2 regions of the Exiguobacterium sp. s57 genome follow, and region 1 is predicted to be linked to the other one. Evidence: riboswitches for the same ligand, from Rfam matches in the RefSeq annotation. Region 1 holds a riboswitch; the other holds the start of a gene.
What was found. A riboswitch is a leader RNA that binds a small molecule or an ion and turns the genes downstream of it on or off. The one in region 1 is predicted to bind FMN.
Positions count from the first base shown of each region.

Region 2: another riboswitch for FMN. It lies ahead of KNO98_RS04605 (ECF transporter S component); the one in region 1 lies ahead of ribD (bifunctional diaminohydroxyphosphoribosylaminopyrimidine deaminase/5-amino-6-(5-phosphoribosylamino)uracil reductase RibD).

Region 1 covers NZ_JACSKR010000001.1:1,115,151-1,118,556, forward strand. Annotated here, with positions in the region: gene ribB (3,4-dihydroxy-2-butanone-4-phosphate synthase) at 1-361, opposite strand, end outside; gene ribE (riboflavin synthase) at 361-1,002, opposite strand; gene ribD (bifunctional diaminohydroxyphosphoribosylaminopyrimidine deaminase/5-amino-6-(5-phosphoribosylamino)uracil reductase RibD) at 1,002-2,066, opposite strand; FMN riboswitch at 2,219-2,361, opposite strand; gene KNO98_RS05710 (undecaprenyl-diphosphate phosphatase) at 2,442-3,254, opposite strand.
Region 2 covers NZ_JACSKR010000001.1:900,435-903,840, reverse strand. Annotated here, with positions in the region: gene KNO98_RS04615 (NupC/NupG family nucleoside CNT transporter) at 1-272, shown strand, start outside; gene KNO98_RS04610 (nucleotidyltransferase family protein) at 312-884, opposite strand; gene KNO98_RS04605 (ECF transporter S component) at 953-1,540, opposite strand; FMN riboswitch at 1,704-1,846, opposite strand; gene KNO98_RS04600 (HesB/IscA family protein) at 1,944-2,300, shown strand; gene KNO98_RS04595 (Rossmann-fold NAD(P)-binding domain-containing protein) at 2,413-3,267, shown strand; gene KNO98_RS04590 (NAD(P)/FAD-dependent oxidoreductase) at 3,307-3,406, opposite strand, start outside.

The sequences.
Region 1 (3,406 bases):
GCTGGAAGTCGGAAGGACGGGAAGACGGGTTCGCCAGTTCACGAACAGTGTGAGCCCGTTCCCTCGCCGAGATCCCGGTCGTCGAATCGATATGGTCGACACTGACCGTAAACGCTGTACCATGCGGGTCCGTACTGTTCGTCACCATCGGCGAAAGGTCAAGACGTGCCGCCACTTCTTCCGCGACAGCGCTACAAACGAGCCCTTTCCCTTCCGTAATCAAAAAGTTCATCGTCTCAGGTGTCATCTTGTCTCCTAGTACGACAAAATCTCCTTCATTCTCGCGGTCCTCGTCATCTACGACGATGATGGGACGTCCTCGTCTCAATTCCTCCAGCGCCCGTTCAATCGAATCAAACATTACCATCCCGCCTTTCCATATCCTTGTTCCGCCAACGACTCGAGTGTCATCTTCGACTGCCCGATTACTTTTTCCATATATTTTGCTAACAGATCACATTCTAAATTGACCAAATCACCCGTCTGTTTCGTTCCTAGGACGGTCTCGCTATACGTATGTGGGATTAACGATAGTGTGAATCCTCGCTCCGACACGTCAAACACGGTCAAGCTCGTTCCGTCTACGGAAATCGATCCTTTCGGTACGATGTAGGAGAGAAGCGCACGTTCACATCGGATATCGACATACACCGCATTCGCGAGCTGTCGTTTCTTCGTGATTCGTCCGACCCCGTCGACATGGCCGGATACGAAATGTCCGCCGAATCGTCCGTTCGCCGGCATTGCCCGCTCGAGATTGACACGTGTTCCCGGTTTGACCCCTTCTAAACTCGACGCCTTCAACGTTTCCGGCATGACATCGACAGAGAACGTCGCGTCATCGAACGTCGTCACCGTGAGACAGATCCCATTCACGGCAATACTGTCCCCGAGCTTCACATCATCGAGCACCTTCTCAGCTGACAAGACGAGTCGTAAAGATGGCCCGTTGCGCTTGACCGCTTTGATCGACCCGATTTCTTCGACGATTCCCGTGAACATCAGAACGCCCCCTTTCGAAGGACGACTTTCAAGTCGGGTCCGACCGTTTCGACCTGATGAATCATAAAACGGGAGATGTCCTCAATCGAACCAACCTGTTGTGAGCGATAGACGCCATGTTTCCCGCCAAACACCCGTGGTGATTGATAGGCGACCCATTCATCCACGTAGCCTCCGTCAAGAAGTGATGTGACGAGCGTCGGACCGGCCTCGATCAATACACGCCCGATTCCATTCGCGTATAGTGTCTCGAGGACCATACCGAGCGACGTATAATCGAATAATTCGACGCCGACAGCTTGAGCGCGTTCACGTCGCTCTGCTTCATCTGACGAAGTGAAGAGGAGCACCGGGACGTCTTCTGCGGTCCGGGCCAGCGTACTGGCGAACGGTAATCGTAGGTCTCGGTCGAGCACGACCCGTTTCGGTTGACGCGTCTCATGATTCAATCGAACCGTGAGCGACGGATCATCCGCAAGCACCGTGCCAATCCCAGTCAAAATCGCATCGACCGTGGCACGTAGTTCATGCACATCACGACGGGCTTCCGGGCTTGTCACCCATTGACTCTCTCCAGTCTCCAAGGCGACTTTCCCATCGAAGCTCGTCGCCGTCTTCAAGATGACATACGGTCGTTTCGTCTCAAGCGACCGCAAGAACGCGGGATTCAATGCCCGCGCCTCCTCCTCAAGCAGACCGACTTCGATCTCGATACCGGCCGTTTGAAGACGAATAATCCCATTGCCCGCAACGAGCGGGTTCGGATCCTTCATGGCGACGATGACACGTTTGATGCCCGATTCCACGATCAGATCTGCGCACGGTGGCGTCTTGCCTTGATGCGAGCACGGTTCGAGCGTGACATATAATGTCGCCCCGTATGCAGCGGGACCAGCCATTCGGATGGCATGGACCTCTGCATGTGGTTCGCCCGCCTTGAGATGGGCACCCATTCCGACGATGCGTCCGTCTTTGACGAGCACGGCGCCGACGAGCGGATTGACACCGGTTTGACCATCGGCTGATTTGGCCAATTGAATGGCCTGTTCCATGTACTGTTTCATCTTTCTCCCTCCTTTTTCCGTACAAACAAAAGACCCTAAGGAAAGGTCCTTAGGGTCTTGGTGGGAGGGTTCCGTCGCTTTTGGGAAAGCCAAATAAACGTTTTCTATACAGAAAAGCGTACGACGAAGCACAGGTCACGCGGACCTGTTTTTTGTTCCTTCTCCCATCCAGACTATACTGTCGGCTCTAGAGTCTCACTAGATCCACCGTTCGCACACGTGCGCCCGGGTCACGGACTTAGGGCATGGGCCCATCACCGCCGGTTGGGAATTTCACCCGACCCCGAAGGAATATTTGTTTGTACAGATTTACTGTATCGCAATTATTTTTATTACGCAAAACAAAAAACGCCACTCGTGAGAGTAGCGTCCCGATTATGCGAGAAAGAGGACGACGAGAAGTCCAACAATCCAGCAATAATATGAGAAATATTTCAATTCGCCTTTCGCCATGATGTGTTGGAACCACTTCAACGAAATGGCCGTCAACACGTAAGATGCGATGAATGCGAGGATGAGCGGACCGAACAAGTCACGCGTCTCCGGATTCGTAAAGAGCGTCGGACCATCCAAAATCATCGTCCCAAGACTGATTGGGATGAACAGGAAGAACGAGAAACGAAGTGCCGATTCTTGCTTGATGCCGAGTAACATAGCCATGACAATCGTCGCCCCGGACCGACTGATTCCCGGAATGAGTGCCACGGCTTGCGCGAGCCCGATCAATACGGCGTCACGAAGCGTGATGCCACCGTCTCCTTTGTTCCCTCGCATGTTTCGGATGAACCAAAGGGCGAGTCCCGTGATGATGAGCGTATACCCGACTGTCGCCACACCACCGAGCACTTCTCCGATCCAGTCCCCGAAAAGGACACCAAGGACACCGGCTGGCACCGTTGCAACGAGTAGTAATCCGATGAACTTCACATCGACCATCGTCTCGTCCGTTCGATCTTTTTTGAATAAGAAGGTCCACAAACTCACGATGAGGCGAACAACATCCTTTCGATAAATCGTTAAGACAGCGAGAAGCGAAGCGAAGTTTACGAAAACTTCAAATGACAATCCCGGCAAGTCGATGTTAAATAGTTCTTGAAAGATAACGAGATGTCCACTCGATGAAATCGGAATCGGCTCAGTGAAACCTTGAATCAATCCAAGCAACGTATAAAATAACCAAACTGTCATAGTGATGATCCTCTTTTCTGTTTTTCACTCAATGCGGCTATTTTAGCAGAATCGGACTTTCATTGACCAGTCGTTTAATTTTTTTTGAACTAATTTCATTATTCGATTGATTAGTCTGAAAATTAAATTTATTATAGAAGGGTACTCATCTG
Region 2 (3,406 bases), 210 kb from region 1:
TTGGCCAAAAATTAGTCTTGAACGAATTTGTCGCATTCTCTGAATTTGCACCAATCATCGGTTCAGGTGATTTGTCAGCTCGTACAGAAGCGATGATCGCATTCGCACTTTGTGGTTTCGCAAACATCTCATCACTCGCAATCCTTCTCGGTGGTCTTGGTGGTATGGCACCAAACCGTCGTGGAGATATCGCACGCATGGGTGTTCTCGCGATTCTCGCAGGTACGCTTGCAAACTTGATGTCAGCTACTTTGGCTGGACTTCTTCTCTAATCGGTATAAGAAAAAAGCGATCACTTCGGTGGTCGCTTTTTAGTATACAGATGATTGGAGAAGTGTGATGTTCGGCCATTGGGTGCGCCAGTTTTTTTGTTTTAGTCGCTTCAAATAGATTGGATGGTTTGAAGAGTTTGCTTCAAAGAACGGTGTTGGCTTCACTTGTAGACTGAGCAAATCTTGAATCCCATATGGCGCGGCAAGGATGAGCTCGTCATTTGAATTGAGTCTCACCCCGACTGCTGTCACGGTCTCGAGGAAGTGTGCGAGTGCATCGGTCGATGAAGTGTACGGCGGGAGATGGTTCACATGATGCATTCTTGCTTGGTTTTTGACTGACCAAGGTACGCTTGGGTTCAGTTGATAGAACGTCCGCTCTAAGTTTTTTTCGATGGATTCTTCCGGATGAATCGGGTCGAAATAAATCACATCCACGTCATCCGTCTCTGTCGGTGTATCGTATCCGTGAAGATGGTCCCACACTTTCGCGCGAATATAACCCGCGCAAATCAACCAATCCGGTAGATTGAGGGTGGCGACAGTATGGAGATGCTGCATGAGTTCTGAATCTTGCTGAAAAAAATGAATCAAATTCTGTTCGTCAGTCATCATGGAGTGCCCTCCCTAAATTTCGGTTAAAAAAGCACCTAGGCAAAGCCTAGATGCTCGTATATCGATTATGCTTGAAGTTGGACGCGTTGACGTTCGATCCACGGCTTCAATTTCATGAAAAGAGGGACGAAGAGCGCGCTGATTAAGATCGCTTTAATCAAGTTGAACGGTAAAATACCGTAAAGGACAAGGTCCGTTTTCACAGCCGGGTCTGCCATGTCTGCCATTCCGAAGAAGAACGCATAGGCGGGCAAGATGACAAGATAGTTTAAAATGGCGAGGCTAAGTGCCATCGTAATTGTTCCGGCGAGTAAGCCAGAAGCGAGTGCTTTGTTCGTCTTACGTTTGTGGTAGAACCAAGCAACTGGGTACATGAAGGCCACACCTGCGAAGAAGTTTGCGACTTCTCCGACTGGTACACCGCCACCGTTAAAGACATAGTACAAGACGTTTTTCAATCCGACGACCACGACACCTGCGAGTGGGGAAAAGACGATTCCGGCAATGAGTGCGGGAATGTCACTAAAGTCCACTTTGAGGAATGGCGGTAAGAATGGGAGCGGGAAGTTGAATAGCATGAGTACGAACGAAATCGTCCCGAGCATCGCCAACGTCACCATTGTAGTCAGTCGTTTATTGCGCGTAGTTTTCATCAGAATCTCTCCTTTAGGTCGCTCCTCGATGAATGGCACCCGTCGCATATAAAAACCCGATTGCACTAGAGACAATCGGGAGAGTTTACGCGCATACGAAATAGATGTTTTCCGAGGTGGAAGAGTCCACGTCAAAGAAAACATCCGGATATCGGTCGGATGCCGCCATCTTCTCCCATCCAGACTATACTGTCGGCTTTCGAATCTCACGAAATCAGCAAGCAACGCCTTGCTCGCTCACGGGCTGAGAAGAATCAATTCTTCAATACCGCCGGTCGGGAATTTCACCCTGCCCCGAAGATGGAACGATTTAATTTTTTTTGTTACAGTTTAGTTATACAAGAAAATGCACAAAACTACAAGTCAATTGACTTGAAATGAAGATATATAAGGAGGAGTTCAAATGATTCATTTAACAGAGTCAGCCGCACTTCAAGTGCAAGAGATGATGAAACAGGCCGAACGCCCGGAAGCGCAATACTTGCGAGTAAAAGTACAAGGTGGTGGATGTACGGGACTATCTTACGGGATGGGCTTTGACGAGGAAAAAACGGACAAAGATGTTCAATTCGATCATCACGGCGTCCGCGTCATCGTCGCTGAAGCAGACCATGGAGTCGTCGACGGACTCGAGATTGACTACAAGCAGTCGATGCTCGGTGGGGGCTTCACGATTAAAAACCCGAATGCCATCGCAACATGTGGCTGCGGTTCGAGTTTCCGGACGGCGACGAATGCCGGGACACCAGGAGATTGCTAACTAGTTTAGACTATGGAACGCCATAGTCTTTTTTTTGTGCGATTCGAGCAGTTACGGAACGGCAGGGAAAGGGAATGTAGGAAAGAGAATCGTATCAAAGGGGGCTAGAGTGATGAGGAAAGTATTGATTTTTGGAGGATCACGCTATTTCGGGAAACGGCTCGCGCTGCGACTTGCTGAAGCGGGGGACGATGTGACGATTGTGACAAGGGGCCAACTGCAAGTACCAGAAGCCGAAGGGATTCGGTCCGTCAAAGGAGATCGTCAATCGGTGGCGACATTGAAAGACTTAGCACGTGAACGGTACGATCTCGTCTACGACAATATTTGTTTTACACCGTATCAGGCGAAGATTGCATCAGATGCGTTCATGGGAAAGGTCGGGAAATACGTACTGACGTCAACGATGTCGGTGTATGCACCGGGGCCTGATTTAAATGAGAGTGATTTTAATCCACTTCATTATGAATATCACTTAGACGCGGAACACGATTATGGACAAGGGAAACGAGAAGCTGAATCGTTTCTCTTCCATCGCGCCTCGTTCCCGGTGGTGACGGTACGCCTACCCATCGTTTTAGGTCCGGATGACTATACGGATCGACTCAAATTTTATGTAGATGCGATCCGAAATGAAGAACCGGTCGTTCTGCATCACCCGGAAGCGAGGATGGGATTCATCTCGAGCGCGGAAGCAGCAGGCTTTTTGGAATGGGTAGGACGTGCAAACGTCACTGGTCCATTCAATGCAGCGAGTGATGGCCTTATTTCCATAGGAGCGTTGATGGAACGAATTGGTCAACACGTCGGAAAAACCGTTCAAATTATAAAAGACGGAGAGTCTTCCCCGTATGATTCGGATGTCGACTACTATATGTCGATTGCCGAAGCGAAGAAGGCGGGCTATGTGTTCACACAACTCGATGATTGGATCGACCGAGTCATTCTCCAGACAATGCGGAAATGAAAAAAATCCTCTGTGGGCATATCCACAGAGGATTTAACATTATTTCCCGGCAAATACAGACGTCGAGTGTTGTGGATGACGAGCGGTCGGGTCCACAAGTTGCTTCACTTGGTTGATGGCAATTGGAGCTTCACCGAAA